DNA from 2 places in the Pilosibacter fragilis genome. Region 2 is predicted to be linked to the other one. Evidence: predicted binding sites of a transcription regulator. Region 2 holds the regulator's gene; the other holds the start of a gene.
What was found. Region 2 encodes Rex, which represses fermentation and respiration genes when NADH is low (regulators of the CRP and FNR family bind a similar motif). Its sites were predicted from a motif close to ATTGTTAANNNNTTAACAAT; they were not measured.
Positions count from the first base shown of each region.

Region 1: the regulator Rex is predicted to act here: its motif matches at 1,463-1,482, upstream of ABCW45_RS14780 (acyl-CoA dehydrogenase).

Region 1 is NZ_JAVYJB010000019.1:17,916-21,330, reverse strand. Features, by position in the region: gene ABCW45_RS14790 (enoyl-CoA hydratase-related protein) at 1-435, shown strand, start outside; gene ABCW45_RS14785 (3-hydroxyacyl-CoA dehydrogenase NAD-binding domain-containing protein) at 475-1,314, shown strand; gene ABCW45_RS14780 (acyl-CoA dehydrogenase) at 1,661-2,812, shown strand; gene ABCW45_RS14775 (electron transfer flavoprotein subunit beta/FixA family protein) at 2,867-3,415, shown strand, end outside.
Region 2 is NZ_JAVYJB010000008.1:130,682-134,096, reverse strand. Features, by position in the region: gene ABCW45_RS09700 (NAD(P)H-hydrate dehydratase) at 1-781, opposite strand, end outside; gene acpS (holo-ACP synthase) at 778-1,146, opposite strand; gene ABCW45_RS09690 (redox-sensing transcriptional repressor Rex) at 1,140-1,832, opposite strand; gene ABCW45_RS09685 (ABC-F family ATP-binding cassette domain-containing protein) at 2,109-3,415, opposite strand, start outside.

The DNA.
Region 1 (3,415 bases), on a different contig from region 2:
AGCTGCGATATCCGTTACTGCTCCGAAAACGCTATATTCGGACAGCCGGAGGTTGGTCTTGGTATTACTCCGGGATTCGGCGGAACCCAGCGTCTCGCAAGACTGATCGGAACCGGAAAGGCAAAGGAAATGGTATATGCCGCTGTCAATATCAAAGCTGACGAGGCATACCGGATCGGCCTTGTAAACGGTGTATGTGCGAAGGAAGAGCTTATTCCGACAGTTATGAAGCTGGCAAAGAAGATCGCCTCCAACGCACCGATCGCTGTCAGAAATTCCAAGGAGTCCCTGACAGACGGTTACCTTTCCGACCTTGACCACGCAATCTCTATCGAAGAGAAATATTTCTCCGAGTGCTTTGAGACTGAGGATCAGAAGGAAGGAATGAAGGCGTTCCTCGAGAAGAGAAAAGTGGACGGCTTCAAAAATCGATAAGATTACATAACATTGTTGCATATATAAGGAGATAAAATCATGAAAGTTGGTATTATCGGCGCAGGAACCATGGGTTCCGGTATTGCACAGGCATTCGCACAGACTGAAGGCTATGAGGTAATGCTCTGCGACATCAATGAAACATTTGCAGCGAACGGAAAGAAGAAGATTGCCGCTGGATTCGAGAAGAGAATCGCAAAAGGCAAAATGACTCAGGAAGAGGCTGAGAAGATCCTTAACAAGATCACAACTGGTGTGAAAGATATCTGCGGCGATTGTGACCTCGTTGTAGAGGCTGCGATCGAGAACATGGAGATCAAAAAGCAGACATTTAAAGAGCTCGACGCGATCTGCAAACCGAGCTGCATCTTTGCAACAAACACTTCCTCTCTTTCCATTACAGAGATCGGCAGCGCTGTTGAGAGACATGTAATCGGTATGCATTTCTTCAACCCGGCACCGGTTATGAAGCTGGTTGAGGTTATCGCTGGCTTAAACACAAAGCCGGAAGATGTTGAAGCTGTTAAGAAGATCTCTGAAGAGATCGGCAAGACTCCGGTACAGGTAGAAGAGGCTGCAGGTTTCGTTGTAAACAGAATCCTTATTCCGATGGTCAACGAAGCAGTCGGCATTTATGCTGAGGGCGTTGCTTCCGTAGAGGGTATCGATACTGCCATGAAGCTTGGCGCTAACCATCCGATGGGACCGTTAGCTCTCGGTGATCTGATTGGTCTTGATGTTGTTCTTGCAATCATGAATGTTCTTGAGACAGAGACAGGCGATCCGAAGTATCGTCCGCATCCGCTTCTTAAGAAGATGGTTCGCGGCGGCCTTCTTGGAAGAAAGACCGGCAAGGGTTTCTACGATTACACAAAATAATCCGGAGATAGTTACCGGTATGGGAAATGCCTGACGGGGATCTGATCCCGTCAGGCAGATAACCCGATAGCGTTTACTTTTTCCACTAAATATCAGCGAAAGCAGGTTTATGAGGTAAAGAAAACGCTAAATTTATTTTTTAACTAAGATTGTGTTTTTTTTCACAATCGGAATTCCGGGCATATATGTTGGGTTATATGCCGGGAATTTTGAATCCGCAAAATGCGGGACAGGATAAACGCGGGCGGAAACCACGTTTGTCCAATGGATAGGTACATCGGAGAAATGAAGCATCCACATTTCCCTATGTTATACATGATACAATTCACAAGGAGGAACTAAAAACATGGATTTTACATTAGGTAAAGAGCATGAGATGGCGAGAACACTGTTCCACGATTTCGCCGAGAAGGAAGTCAAACCCCTTGCTCAGGAGGTTGACGAGGAAGAGAGATTCCCGGTTGAAACCGTAGAGAAGATGGCTAAAAACGGTTTCCTCGGTATTCCGGTACCGAAGGAGTATGGTGGACAGGGCTGTGATCCGCTTACATACGCTATGTGCGTTGAGGAGCTTTCCAAAGTTTGCGGTACTACAGGCGTTATCGTTTCCGCACATACATCCCTTTGCATGGATCCGATCATGACATTCGGAACAGAAGAGCAGAAGCAGAAATTCCTTGTTCCGCTTGCAAAAGGCGAGAAGTTAGGCGCATTCGGTTTAACTGAGCCGGGCGCTGGTACAGACGCTCAGGGTCAGCAGACAAAAGCAGTTTTAGACGGCGACGAGTGGGTATTAAACGGTTCCAAGTGCTTCATCACGAACGGTAAGTATGCTGATACATACATCGTTATCGCTGTTACAGGCACAGTTGAGAAACGTGGCAAAATGCAGAAAGAGATCTCCGCATTTATCGTAGAGAAAGGTACACCGGGCTTCACTTTTGGTACAAAAGAGAAGAAGATGGGTATCCGCGGATCTGCAACATATGAACTTATTTTCACAGACTGCCGCATCCCGAAGGACAACCTCTTAGGTAAGAAGGGTGAGGGCTTCAAGATCGCTATGCATACTCTTGACGGCGGACGTATCGGTATCGCTGCTCAGGCTCTTGGTCTTGCAGAGGGCGCCCTTGACAGAACAGTTGCTTACGTAAAAGAGAGAAAGCAGTTCGGCCGCACAATCGGTCAGTTCCAGAACACACAGTTCCAGCTTGCTGATATGGCAACAAAGGTAAAAGCTGCTCAGATGATGGTTTACCGTGCAGCAATGGCTAAGGCTACTCAGAAGTCCTACGGCGTAGAGGCAGCAATGGCTAAACTGTATGCAGCAGAGGTTGCTATGGAAGTAACAACAAAGGCTGTTCAGCTCCATGGTGGTTATGGTTACATCAGAGAGTACGACGTAGAGCGTATGATGCGTGATGCTAAGATCACCGAGATCTACGAAGGAACAAGTGAAGTTCAGAGAATGGTTATCTCCGGCGCACTGTTAAAATAATAATTTAACAGCTGGAAGATCATAACTATAAATGAAAATAAGGAGTGAAATACAGTGAAAATCGTTGTTTGTGTAAAACAGGTGCCGGATACTAAGGGCGGCGTAAAGTTCAAACCGGATGGAACACTTGACAGAGCAGCTATGCTCACAATCATGAACCCGGATGATAAAGCTGGTCTGGAGGCAGCTCTTCGCTTAAAAGATCAGTATGGTGCAGAAGTTACAGTAGTTACAATGGGTCTTCCGAAGGCTGAGGAAGTTCTTCGTGAGGCTATGGCTATGGGCGCTGATAACGGTATCCTTGTTACAGACCGTGTTCTCGGCGGTGCTGATACATGGGCTACATCCCAGACAATCGCTGGTGCTTTAAGAAACCTTGACTATGACCTCATCATCACAGGCCGTCAGGCTATCGATGGTGATACAGCTCAGGTAGGTCCGCAGATCTCCGAGCACCTTGGTCTTCCGGTAATCAGCTATGCTGAGGGCATCGAGATCGATGGCGATTCTGTAATCGTTAAGCGTCAGTTCGATGATAGATACATGATGTTAAAGGCTAAAATGCCGTGCTTAATTACAGCACTTTCTGAATTAAATGAGCCG
Region 2 (3,415 bases):
CCTTATTAGAGTCAGCCATGCGGGCCGGGATCCTCAAAAGATCTTCCCGATCCAGCATCTGGACATGCTTTTCTCTTTCTGCGCTGCTCTCCGGCACAAAGCCCACATCTTTCACGAAAAGATGTCCGCAGAGCTCCCGCCCCGGAAACAGCACCTGTCCAAGCTTCTTTTCTCCGAACGTGACCGTCACATCCGCGCGGACTGCATCTCCCATCACGCTTCCGTTATCGGAGCTGATGCCCGACGGGATATCGACAGCAATGACTTTCATGTCTTCCTGTCCATTGATCCACCGGATCAGCTTCCGGTATGCGCCCTCCACATTTCTCGAAAGGCCGATCCCGAAGATTGCGTCCAGGATCACGCCCCGGCAGCTTCTTTTTCTCTCCCCGGCCTTTCTAAACGGCTGCGCCGGGATCTTCTTTTCCACCGGGTCCGACAGATCTTCCGCCGTCATCACCGGGATTCCCAGCCGTTTTACGACATTTAGCTGGGCTTCCAGCTCCTCGCTTCCTTTTCCGTCCCGCTGCGGGAAAACGATCTTCACATCGTACCCCTTTAAAAACAGCATTCTGGCGGCGGCAACCCCATCCGCCCCGTTATTTCCAAAGCCGCAGACGGACCAGACGGTCCCTGCCTCTTCTTTTTCCAGTATCTCCTCTGCTTTCTCTGCAACTGCCATCGCTGCCCGTTCCATCAGGACTAAGGATGGAATCCCATACCCTTTGATGGACCTTGCATCGAACTCTTTCATTTCTTTTCCACTGAGAACTGCTTTCATCCGGCCTCCCCCTCTCCGACGGCAAACGCCATCGCATGGTCCTTCGTGTCTGAGATCGACACTTCGATCTTTGTGATCCCGAGATCTTCTGCTGTTTTTGCGGCTCCCTCATGAAGCTCCACATAGGGCTTTCCAAGAGGGTCTCTTAAGACCTCCACATGAATCGGCATAAACTCCCGGAATCCCGTTCCAAACACCTTCGCCACTGCTTCTTTAACGGCAAAAGTGCCGGCAAGGACCCGGGGATCTCCCTTTGCCTGCCGGCGCTCACGCTCGGTATAAATACGCGACAAAAAAGCCTCTTTATCACAGGCTTTTTTTACGCGCTCAATTTCGATCAAATCACAGCCAACTCCAATCAACATGTCTCATTGGTTCCCGTCTGTTCTGCTTTTTCCTTTGCTTTCCGCTCCCGCTCATCCTGCATGCTGCAGACACGATAGGAAAGTCGCATCAGGCTCTCGGAGAGGTGGACATTCTCAACGACCACATCATCCGGAACATTTAGGTCGGTATGGGCAAAGTTCCAGATCGCCTTGATTCCGGCCTTTACCAGGCGCTCTGCGATCTCCGGAGCCTTGGACTTCGGGATCGTGAGGGCTGCGATCTGCACCTCGTTATCGATAATAAACTGTTCAAGGTCATCGATCCCGCGGATTTCCACACCACGGACCACGAGACCGATCAGCCGCGGATTGGTATCGAACATTCCCTTGATCATAAATCCGCGCTTCTCAAAATTTGTGTAATTGGCGATGGCCTGTCCAAGGTTTCCGGCTCCGATGATAATGAGGTTGTGCTGTCTGTCGATTCCTAAAATCCTTGCGATCTCCGTGTAGAGATACTTAACATTATATCCGTATCCCTGCTGGCCGAAGCCGCCGAAATTGTTAAGATCCTGACGGATCTGGGACGCCGTCACCTTCATTCTGGCGCTCAGCTCATTGGAAGAAATCCTTTCGATCCCCTCCTCCATCAGCTCACCCAGATATCTGTAATAGCGCGGAAGTCTGGAAATAACCGCCTTTGAAATCTGTCTTTCGTCTGTCATTTTCTGGTTTCACCTTCTCAAAACTTTCATATAACGATGGAATCTATTATACTCATATCTATATTATTTGTCAAATCCTTGTCAAAGAATTTAGGCGAATTGGGGCTGGAACTGCCCTATCCCATAAAAAAGAAAATGTCCCGCCCATGATCTCCCCGACCGGACGGAACATTTTTCTTTTGAGTATATCTATATCTGTTCAACAGGTTTGCTGCTGTTCACACCCTGCGCAGGCAGCAACGGACCTGAGACTCAGCGGATATTAATGATTGCTGCTTATTCAGCCAGCTCCTCCCACTTTTCATACAGAGTCTCAAGTTTCCCTGCGATCTCCTCTTTTTCTTTATTTAACTCCATGAGCTTCGCCACATCGGAGAAAACACTCTCGTCGCAGAGAAGCCCGTCGATCTCACCGTCTCTCGTCTCGAGTCTGTGGATCTCGTCCTCGACCTTTTTCAAGTCATTCTGACGTTTTCTCTGGCGGGCCTGCTCTTCCTTCTGGGCTTTCCAGTCAAGCTTTCCGCCTGCGTCCGCGCTGCTCTCCGCCGCTTTTCCGGAAGTTTCAGCCGCCGCTCCCGTCTTTGATGCGCCGAATCCGACGATTCCGCCGGTAGGCTCCACATTCTCGGTCCCGAAATGGGCGTTCATCATGGCCTCATGTTTTTCCAGATAATAATCGTAGTTACCGATATAATTCATCATCCGCTTTCCGGTGAGATCCAGGATCCTCGTCGCGGTCTTATTGATAAAATACCGGTCATGGGAGACGTAGAGCACCGTACCGCCGTAATGGCTTAAGGCATTCTCCAGAATCTCCTTCGAAGTGATATCAAGATGGTTCGTCGGCTCATCGAGGATCAGGAAGTTCGCCTCGGAGAGCATGAGCTTCGCAAGGGAAACACGGCCTCTCTCGCCGCCGCTTAAGTCCCCGATCCGCTTAAACACATCGTCCCCGGTGAAGAGGAATGCCGCTAACGTACTTCTGATCTGGGTGTTGGACATTCCCGGGTAGGCGTCGGAGATCTCCTCAAACAACGTCTTCTCCATATGAAGGACCTGATGATCCTGATCATAATATCCGATGTGGACTCTGGAACCAAGAATGATCTCACCGTCATCCGGCTCCACAAGCCCGTTGATGATCTTTAAGATCGTGGTCTTTCCCGTTCCGTTGTCACCGATAATAGCGACCCGTTCCCCGCGCTTTACATCGAAATTCAGGTCTGTAAATAATGTCTGGGAACCAAAGGACTTCGCCAGACCGTTCACCGTCAGCACATCGTTTCCGCTTAAGATATTCGGCTCCAGGCGGATATCCATGGCGTCATTGACCTCCGTCGGCTTCTCCAGGACTTCGATCTTATCTAACATCTTTTCCCGGCTCTCCGCTCTCTTAATGGACTTTTCCCGGTTGAAGGATTTTAACTTTTCGATGACCGCTTCCTGGTGCTTGATCTCCTGCTGCTGGTTTAAGTATGCCTTCATCTGGATCGCGCGCATCTGCGCCCGCTTCTCGCTGTAGGCCGTATAATTTCCGGAGTAGACCACAGCATGCCCATTATCCAGCTCGATGACCTTCGATA